4 regions of the Metabacillus sp. 22489 genome follow, and region 1 is predicted to be linked to each of the others. Evidence: riboswitches for the same ligand, from Rfam matches in the RefSeq annotation. Region 1 holds a riboswitch; each other region holds the start of a gene.
What was found. Region 1 has a riboswitch for S-adenosylmethionine ahead of mtnK (S-methyl-5-thioribose kinase). Riboswitches for the same ligand answer to the same signal wherever they lie in the genome.

Region 1 (2,206 bases):
CCCGAATAAAGTTAACGAAAATCCTGCTACAAGGGTATAATCTGCTTATTTTAGATGAACCAACTAACCATTTAGACTTAGCAAGTCGAGAGCAACTAGAAGCAGCATTAACTGATTTTACCGGGACATTATTAATCGTTTCACATGATTATTACTTTATGAACAAACTATGTAATAAACTTCTTGTTATTGAAAACGAGAAAATCATCAGGGTCGAAATGAATCTCGAGCAATATGAGAAAAGAAAACAAAGCCAAAGCGAACCAAATATCCTAGGGATAAAAGAGGAATTACTCTGTATCGAAACTGAGATTACAGCTGTTCTCGGACAAATGAGTCTTATTTTACCATCATCTGAAGAGTATATACAATTAGATGAAAAATTCCTTTCTTTAACGAAGAAGAAACGTGAATTAATAAACGTACTTGATAAACGTAATAAGTAAACCTTATTTTCATTTTCAAAAATTATTAGCAAAAAGTCGGATGGAAACTCAGATAGCTTCGTCCGACTTTTTATTATAGCTTTACTTGTTATTGTACCAAGTACTTAGGAATTTTTTCTTACACGCTTGAATCAACCATTTTCTATAATTTTCTCCATTTTTTAAAAGGTTTTGATTTTTAATCTCATCCTTTTCCTAGTTCAATTTATAAAATTTTTATTGACAAATGTATTTATTGCTTGTTAACATGCTAATCAAGCATTCTTTTTTTTAACAATTAATAAAATTTGAAACATTAACTACATAATTTTTTAAATCTCTTATCAAGAGTTGGCAGAGGGACTTGGCCCAATGACGCCGCAGCAACCGACCATACTACCATTGCAAAATGGGGTGATGTTTTCACCTTGGATTTTATCCAATAGGGCACGGTGCTAATTCCATCAGAAAGATTTAACTTTCTGAAAGATGAGAGGTGAGAAGCAGTGACTTCAAGCCTCTTTCATTTATGAAAGAGGCTTTTCTTTTTTAACGATAAATTGAAAGCTAAATAAACAGATAACTTACATGGAGGTCTTTACTATGTGTGCTAGAAAATCATCAGCCTATCAACCATTAACTGAATCGGATGCGATCGCTCTTGTAAAGCGGCTTATGCTATTTGAAGATACAAGTCAATTAACTTGCAATAAAATAGGTGATGGGAATTTATATCTCAACTTTCATGTAAAAGAAACTTCTACTGGTAACGGATATATGATTAAACAAGCATTACCTTATACAAAAATCATAAGTGAAAGCTGGCCTTTTCCAATAGATCGTACACGTATTGAAGACCATGCACTATTAAAACAAAGAGACATAGCTCCTGCCTATGTTCCAAAGGTTTATTATTCAGATGTGAAGCTTGGAATTACAATTATTGAAGACTTGTCACATCTTCACATAGCCCGTAAAGCACTCGTTGAAGGTAGTGAGCTACCATTGCTCTCGACACACCTAGGTGCATTTTTAGGAAAAACATTATTTTATACATCGATTTATGCACATACCCAACATTCGAAAAATGAAATAGAGAGACATTTTTCAAACCCTGATCGTTGTAAAAACATTGAGGAGCTTGATATTACAAACCCACTTTTCGAACATGAGACATTCCATTATGAACCAGTACTAAAAGCAAATGTGGAGAAAATTTTACAGGATAAATTATTAAAGCTTGAAGTAGCAAAATTGAAGGAAAAGTTTCTTAAAAAGCCTGAAGCACTTATTCATGGAAATTTACATACAGGAAACATCCTTGTAAGTGAGCATGAAACAAAAGTTATAGACGAAGGTTTCGCTTATTTTGGACCAATTGCATTTGATGTCGGTCAAGTTTTCGGTCACTTTTTATTAAATATCCTTTCACGTGACTTAGAAGATCAAGAGTTCCTTTTCCAACATCTCATCACAACATGGAACGTATTTGTTGAAGAATTCTCAAAAGCTTGGAAAAAAGATGGCTCTGAAATTTACACAGCAAACAATGGTTATTTAGAGCATATTCTTTCTGAAATATTCACAGATGCTGTTGGCTTTGCTGGTTGTGAATTAATACGTTATACAATTGGGCATGCACATGAAACAGCTTTAGATACTATACAAACATATGACAAAAAAATAACTGTAAAGCAATTAGCCCTTTCATTAGGTTATGAGCTCGTTATTAAGCAAAAAAATATGACAAAGCCTGTACAATTTATTCAATACGTAAAACA
Region 2 (2,206 bases), on a different contig from region 1:
TTTACCGTGCTTTGAAGTGAAGAGACCGAGTACTACTTGTGGCCCACCGTTTGGAATATGTTGCAATGGCTCGAAATCACCAGAGCGATCATCATCATATTCAAGGAAAAATCCAGTTACTTGCTCTTTAGCAAATAACGTTGGGGCGATTTTCGCATAGCTTCCTTCAAATGCCCATGTTGAACGGTAGTTCCCACGGCAAAGGTGAGTCGTTACTACTAAATCTTCAGGTTTATCCTCTAAAACGCCATTTACAACACGTAACGCTAAGTCGATTAATTCCTCACGAGAATATCCACTATCATTAAATGGAATTTCTGGTGCATTAAGACCAGCTATGTACACATCATCTAGCTGTAAGTAACGGCAGCCTGCATCATAAAATGCTTTGATCGCATCACGGTACGTTTGAATAATATCCTTTGTATATTCTTCAATATCTGGATAAATGTCTGGATTGCGGATACCAGCATTAAATAATTGGTTTGGACTAGGAATTGTTTGTTTTGCAACAGCACGGTCGCCAACGATTTCTTTAAATTCTATAAATTCCTTTACATGTGGATGGTCTTGGTTAAATGAAATTTTTCCAATAACACGAACATCATATCTTTCCGTTTCCTTCCCATTGAATTTAAATCCATGGCTTGGAACATACCCTTCAACTCCATTTAAATGCTCAAGGAAATCGGTATGCCAAAATCTACGGCGGAATTCTCCATCTGTCACTGCTTTTAAACCAACTTCGATTTGCTTAACAACAATTTTTTTAATTTCTTCTGTTTCAATTTCGTGTAGGGCTTGTGCAGTAATTACTCCTTCTTGAAAATCCTTTCTCGCCTGATGGATTCTTTCTGGTCGTAACAAACTTCCAACATGATCTGCTCTAAATGGTGCTTTTACTAATGTTTTTGTCATTAATATCCTCTCCTTAACGAATCTTTGTTTTTTGTTTTTCTATCCGATAAAATCAAAAACCCCTCTTTTAAAAATAAAAGAGGGGTAGATAGAAAGTTTCATCTTCTCCTCTTATCTTCTAGCAAATTGCTACTGGAATTGGCACAGTTCTATAAATAGTCCGCTGCCGAGGTGTCAAAGGGCCAGTCCCTCTACCTCTCTTGATAAGAAAAAATATCAATATATTAAGTTATGACATTCAGAATATACTTAAAAACACTAATTGTCAATATTGAAAAAATATTCTGTACAAATAATTTTTTAATTCTATTTTCTAAATTTATTAAATAATGCTTGCTAAATATTATTGTAGCAGGGGATGAAGGGCATGCAAAAAATGAGTACATGGAGGTGAAATTAGCAATTAAATTTTTTAGTTTTCCATCAAAAAATAGTAGTAAAACAAATGAGTAAATAGTAAAATCAATTCACAGGAATTAGATATTTTTCACTTCAACACACTTGATTTTAGGAGGGGAAGAAACAACAATAAAACATCATCTTGTGATTAAACGTTTACATGCTTTCGTTATAAGAAACATTTTTTGTGAAAAATTCATTATTGAAGGTCGAGGAAGATTACGATGGAAACGAAAGAATTAGCTTTGAAAGAACAAACGATTTTTAATCACTTTGGTAATAAAATCCATATTATTGCTAGATTTGATGAACCATTAATTGTTATCTTAGGCAATTTTTTAAGTGATGATGAATGTGATGTACTAATTCAATTATCAAAGGATAGGCTGCAGCGCTCAAGAATAGGCGATTCTCGCGAAGTACATGAACTGAGAACAAGCAGCAGTATGTTCATTGAAGACGGACAACACGAAGTAATTACAAAAATTGAAAAAAGAATTTCCCAAATCATGAATATCCCAGTTGAACATGGCGAAGGAATTCAAGTGCTAAATTATAAGGTAGGTCAGGAGTTTAAAGCACATCTAGATTATTTTTCAGCAGCGGAAAACCCAAGAATAAGCACACTTGTCATGTATTTAAGTGATGTAGAGCAGGGAGGAGAAACATACTTTCCTAAGCTAAACCTATCTGTAAGTCCGCAAAAAGGGATGGCTGTTTACTTCGAATATTTTTATAATAACCAAATGCTTAATGAATCAACATTCCACGGAGGAGCACCTGTTATTGTTGGTGACAAATGGGCTGCTACACAATGGATGAGAAGGAAAGCGGTTAAATAAGAAGTGCATGTGATAATGTTAAGCTTTTTAACTCGAAAGTGACCGTT
Region 3 (2,206 bases), on a different contig from region 1:
AGTTGTCAGCTAATGTAAGAGCATCAATACCAGCATTATGTAATGCCTTTGCACCTTCTAAAAATTTACTCATTCCGAGCTTTTTCGGAGGATCTAATTCCACGATTACAGAGCGTCTATCTGTTACAATTTCTTGTAATGGTGGTAATGAATTAGCGCTTGTTACAGTGATGCTATCTTGGATTTCCTTCGGTGCTCTTACTTTTTTACTTGTTATTGGCTCAAGACCAGCAACTGCTTCAGCCATTGCTTGAATATGTCGCGGTGTTGTTCCACAGCAACCACCGATTAATCTTGCACCTTGCTCACGGAATTTTAACGCACTTTCCTTAAAATAACCTTCATCAGACTCATAAACTAATCGACCCTCATTTAGAGCAGGTAAACTGCTGTTTGGAAATACAGAAAGAGCAGCATGCTTAGGTATTGGTACTTCTTCTAATGATTGAATCATATGATATGGACCTAAACGGCAGTTTAAGCCAATGACATTTGCTCCAAGCTCCTCAAGTGTTGTAAATGCCTGTTGCAATGGTGTTCCATCCTGTAGTACGCCAGCTTCATGCAATGAGACATTTGCGATAATTGGCTTATTTGTTTCTTTACGGGCAATTTTAAGAACGGTAGTCATTTCTTCTAAATCATAATAAGTTTCAAGGAGGATCCCATCGACATTTTCATTTAATAACACATAAAGCTGCTCTCGGAAGTTGCGTTTTAAATCATCTAGAGATTGCGCACTTTTCTTGAAGGAGCGAATTCCGCCAATCGTTCCAAACACATATGTTGGAGCAATTGCTGCTTTAACAGCCTGCTTTGCAATTTCAACGGCCTGTTTATTAATTTGTCTAATATCATCCTCTAGGCCATACCTTGAGAGCTTAATATCATTTGCCCCATAAGTGTTCGTTTGGATAAGATTTGCCCCTGCTTGAATGTATGCTTCGTGTACGCGCAATACATCACTAGGCTTTGATAGGTTTAATTCCTCGAAGCAACGGTCAACGCCATGTGCATAAAGCATTGTCCCCATAGCACCGTCTCCAATTAAAATTTTACTCTTTAAATCTTCTAAAAAGCTCATAACTAAAGCCCCCATTTCCTTTTCATATCAAAATCTGAGAAAAGCCTATATAAAATAAAAAAAGCCTTCATAAGCAGAAGGCTAGATAGTACAAAGCTTCTCCTTATCTTTCAAGCATTTTAAATGCTTAGCTGGAATTAGCACCTTGGCATTCGGATGGAGTGATAAGAGTAGATTGATTAATTAGGAAAATAGCATCTTATTACTTTCAGTATGAGCGTTGAATAAAACTCAGGCTTACTGTTTTATTCCTTTTGAAAAATAATGAAAAAAGTGTCGAATAACGCTCGTTTTCGCTACTTTTTTCATTATCTTTCACATACTGATAAATAATGAGTCTATTTATAAATCTACAATCAATCAACTTATCAATCTTTCCGAGATTGACCGGTTGCTGAAGCTTCATAGGGCCAGTCCCTCAGCTTCTCTTGATAAGATATGAAATTTAGTTTTTATTTTCCTTTAAATGATTAAAAAGTGTTACAACTAATTTATCTAATATTTTGAAAAATAGCAATAGTTATTTTTAAATAAAGTGAACTGTTAAATAAAATCACTGCCTAGCTAAAAACTCTTGATTTTCCCTTTGCTCCAATCCATAGCAGTAAACAGTCGGAAAAGCCTCTTCATGGTTGAATGAAAAAACGAGAAATAGTGTTAAGTTAATTGAGTATAATGTTTGCTAAGCATAAGGTATGAACAGTAACAATCGTTATTCTATGCTTTTTTCAGTCTAAGCCCTTCAAAGTAATAAGCCACTCGTGAAATAAAGATTAGAGCTCTTTCTATTTCATGAGTGGCTTATTTTAGTTAAGGCTGATATTTTATCGATAATTAATAAATTGAACTTCGATCGGTAGGTCTGCTTGTTTTATTGCAGCAATTATTTGTTGAAGGTCATCTCTGCTTTTTCCGGTGACACGAATTTGGTCATCCTGAATTTGTGATTTAACTTTTAAACCACTATTTTTAATTAGTGTATTTATTTTCTTTGCATTTTCCTTATCGATGCCAGATACTAGTTCAGCTCTTTGACGAACGGTACCACCTGATGCATTCTCGATTTTTTTGTAGGAAATATTTTTGATTGGGACATTTCGTTTAATGAGTTTAGAAATCAAT
Region 4 (2,206 bases), on a different contig from region 1:
TTTTCATTAAATGGCACTGTTGGGTCACTTACTGCAATGAATCAAAATAATGAAAAGGTTGATATTCCGAAAGATTATAAGGATAAAATTTGGTTAGCAGCGTTTATCTTTACGAATTGTGATACGGTTTGTCCGCCGATGACGATGAACATGGCAACATTACAGAAACAGGCGAAGCAGGAGCATCTTGATATTGAATTTGTCTCATTTACAATTGACCCGGAAAATGATAAACCTGACGTTCTCAAAAACTTTGCGAAATCCTTTGGGGCAGATGAAAGGAATTGGAATTTCCTCACAGGGTATGACCAAGAGGTAATTGAATCATTTGCAAATACAAGCTATATTGCACCTGCTGCAAAGTTAGATGGATCTAATCAATTTGTTCATAGCTCTGCAATTTACCTTATGAAAGGTACAACGATATTAGAGCAATATGAAGTTTCAGCAGATGTACCTTATGAAAAAATTATCGAAGATATCAAACTATTACAATAATTGTATTGCAATCTATACTCGAATCATGTAAAGTTATAGAAAATAATAATTCTAAAATTTCATACATTTCTTATCAAGAGAGGCAGAGGGACTGGCCCTACGAAGCCTCAGCAACCGGTACAAAAACAAAGTAAAAGCTTATTGTGTCATGTTTGCTAAGTCTATTTATTCAGTTAGTAGTCTAAATGCAACATATCAATAAAGCTCTTTACGAGTACCAAGGTGCTAAATCCAGCAAGCCACACCAGCATTATGCTTGAGAGATAAGAAGGAGCGATCATCGTATATAAAGTCTTCTTCTTAATGAGGAAGACTTTTTTTGATCAATGAAAGTTTTTTGAATAGATAATGGGGAAAATCCTCTTAAATAATATCTAGTTTAAATGAATCACTCCAGCAAGGCTCTCCCGTTTTTTCGTAACCAAGGAGAAACAGACATAACTTATAACATTAGGATGGTGACTAGCAATGACACAACGTATTGAAACAAAATTAGCCCAAATTGGAAACCGTAGTGAAAATGTGACAGGGACGGTAAATCCTCCTGTTTATTTTTCGACTGCATATCGGCATGAGGGGATCGGGCAATCAACAGGATTTGATTATATTCGTACCGGAAATCCTACAAGAGGATTAGTAGAAAAGGCTATTGCTGATTTAGAGCACGGTGACCGTGGCTTTGCATTTAGCTCGGGTATGGCTGCGATTCAAACAATTATGGCTCTATTCCAAAGCGGTGATGAATTAATCGTATCAAGTGATTTATATGGTGGTACATATCGTTTATTTGAAAGAGAATGGCGAAAATATGGTTTGTCATTTAAATATGATGATTTTACAAACCCACAAGAAACAGAAAAACTGATTTCTGAAAAAACAAAAGCATTATTTATCGAAACACCTACAAATCCATTGATGCAGGAAACAGATATAAAAGAGCTTGCTGCGATAGCGAAAAAGCATGGCATTTTAGTTATCGTCGATAATACGTTTTATACACCTGTTATCCAAACACCAATTTTATTAGGGGCTGACATCGTTATCCATAGTGCAACAAAATATCTAGGAGGACATAATGATGTACTAGCAGGCTTAGTTGTTACGAAAGGGCAGGAGCTAAGTGATGAGTTCTTTCAACATCAAAATGCAATTGGCGCTGTTTTATCACCATTCGATTCATGGCTATTAATGCGTGGAATGAAAACATTATCTTTACGTGTGAGACAGCATGAACAAAACGCGCAAAAGGTTGCGCAATTTTTGGAGTCACATCCTGATGTACTTGATGTGTTATACCCTGGAAGAGGTGGGATGTTATCGTTCCGTCTGCAGGATGAAACATGGGTAAATCCGTTTTTAAAAGGCCTTAAAGTTATTTCTTTTGCTGAAAGCTTAGGTGGAATTGAAAGCTTCATTACGTATCCTGCAACACAGACACATATGGATATTCCTGAGGAAGTTAGAATTGCAAATGGTGTATGTAATCGATTGTTACGCTTCTCAGTAGGGGTAGAGCATGTAGAGGATATAATTGCTGACTTAGAACAAAGCTTTAAACAAATGAAGGGAGCTGAAGCATAATGAGCGAACATAATTGGACATTTCAAACGAAGCTCCTTCATAATGGGGCAAAGGTTGATCAAGGAACAGGTGCGGTAAGTGTACCAATACAACATGCATCAACCTTTCATCAATTTGATTTTGATGA

Region 2: another riboswitch for S-adenosylmethionine. It lies ahead of ACTJJ9_RS17435 (5-methyltetrahydropteroyltriglutamate--homocysteine S-methyltransferase); the one in region 1 lies ahead of mtnK (S-methyl-5-thioribose kinase).
Region 3: another riboswitch for S-adenosylmethionine. It lies ahead of ACTJJ9_RS05290 (bifunctional homocysteine S-methyltransferase/methylenetetrahydrofolate reductase); the one in region 1 lies ahead of mtnK (S-methyl-5-thioribose kinase).
Region 4: another riboswitch for S-adenosylmethionine. It lies ahead of ACTJJ9_RS12395 (methionine biosynthesis PLP-dependent protein); the one in region 1 lies ahead of mtnK (S-methyl-5-thioribose kinase).

Annotation. Positions count from the first base shown of each region.
Region 1 covers NZ_JBQENT010000015.1:93,396-95,601, reverse strand. The annotation lists gene abc-f (ribosomal protection-like ABC-F family protein) at 1-446, shown strand, start outside; SAM riboswitch class I at 764-921, shown strand; gene mtnK (S-methyl-5-thioribose kinase) at 1,029-2,206, shown strand, end outside.
Region 2 covers NZ_JBQENT010000032.1:41,649-43,854, reverse strand. The annotation lists gene ACTJJ9_RS17435 (5-methyltetrahydropteroyltriglutamate--homocysteine S-methyltransferase) at 1-918, opposite strand, end outside; SAM riboswitch class I at 1,027-1,128, opposite strand; gene ACTJJ9_RS17430 (2OG-Fe(II) oxygenase) at 1,542-2,159, shown strand.
Region 3 covers NZ_JBQENT010000006.1:46,231-48,436, reverse strand. The annotation lists gene ACTJJ9_RS05290 (bifunctional homocysteine S-methyltransferase/methylenetetrahydrofolate reductase) at 1-1,084, opposite strand, end outside; SAM riboswitch class I at 1,447-1,522, opposite strand; gene ACTJJ9_RS05285 (YajQ family cyclic di-GMP-binding protein) at 1,909-2,206, opposite strand, start outside.
Region 4 covers NZ_JBQENT010000018.1:46,114-48,319, reverse strand. The annotation lists gene ACTJJ9_RS12400 (SCO family protein) at 1-498, shown strand, start outside; SAM riboswitch class I at 566-768, shown strand; gene ACTJJ9_RS12395 (methionine biosynthesis PLP-dependent protein) at 967-2,079, shown strand; gene metC (cystathionine beta-lyase) at 2,079-2,206, shown strand, end outside.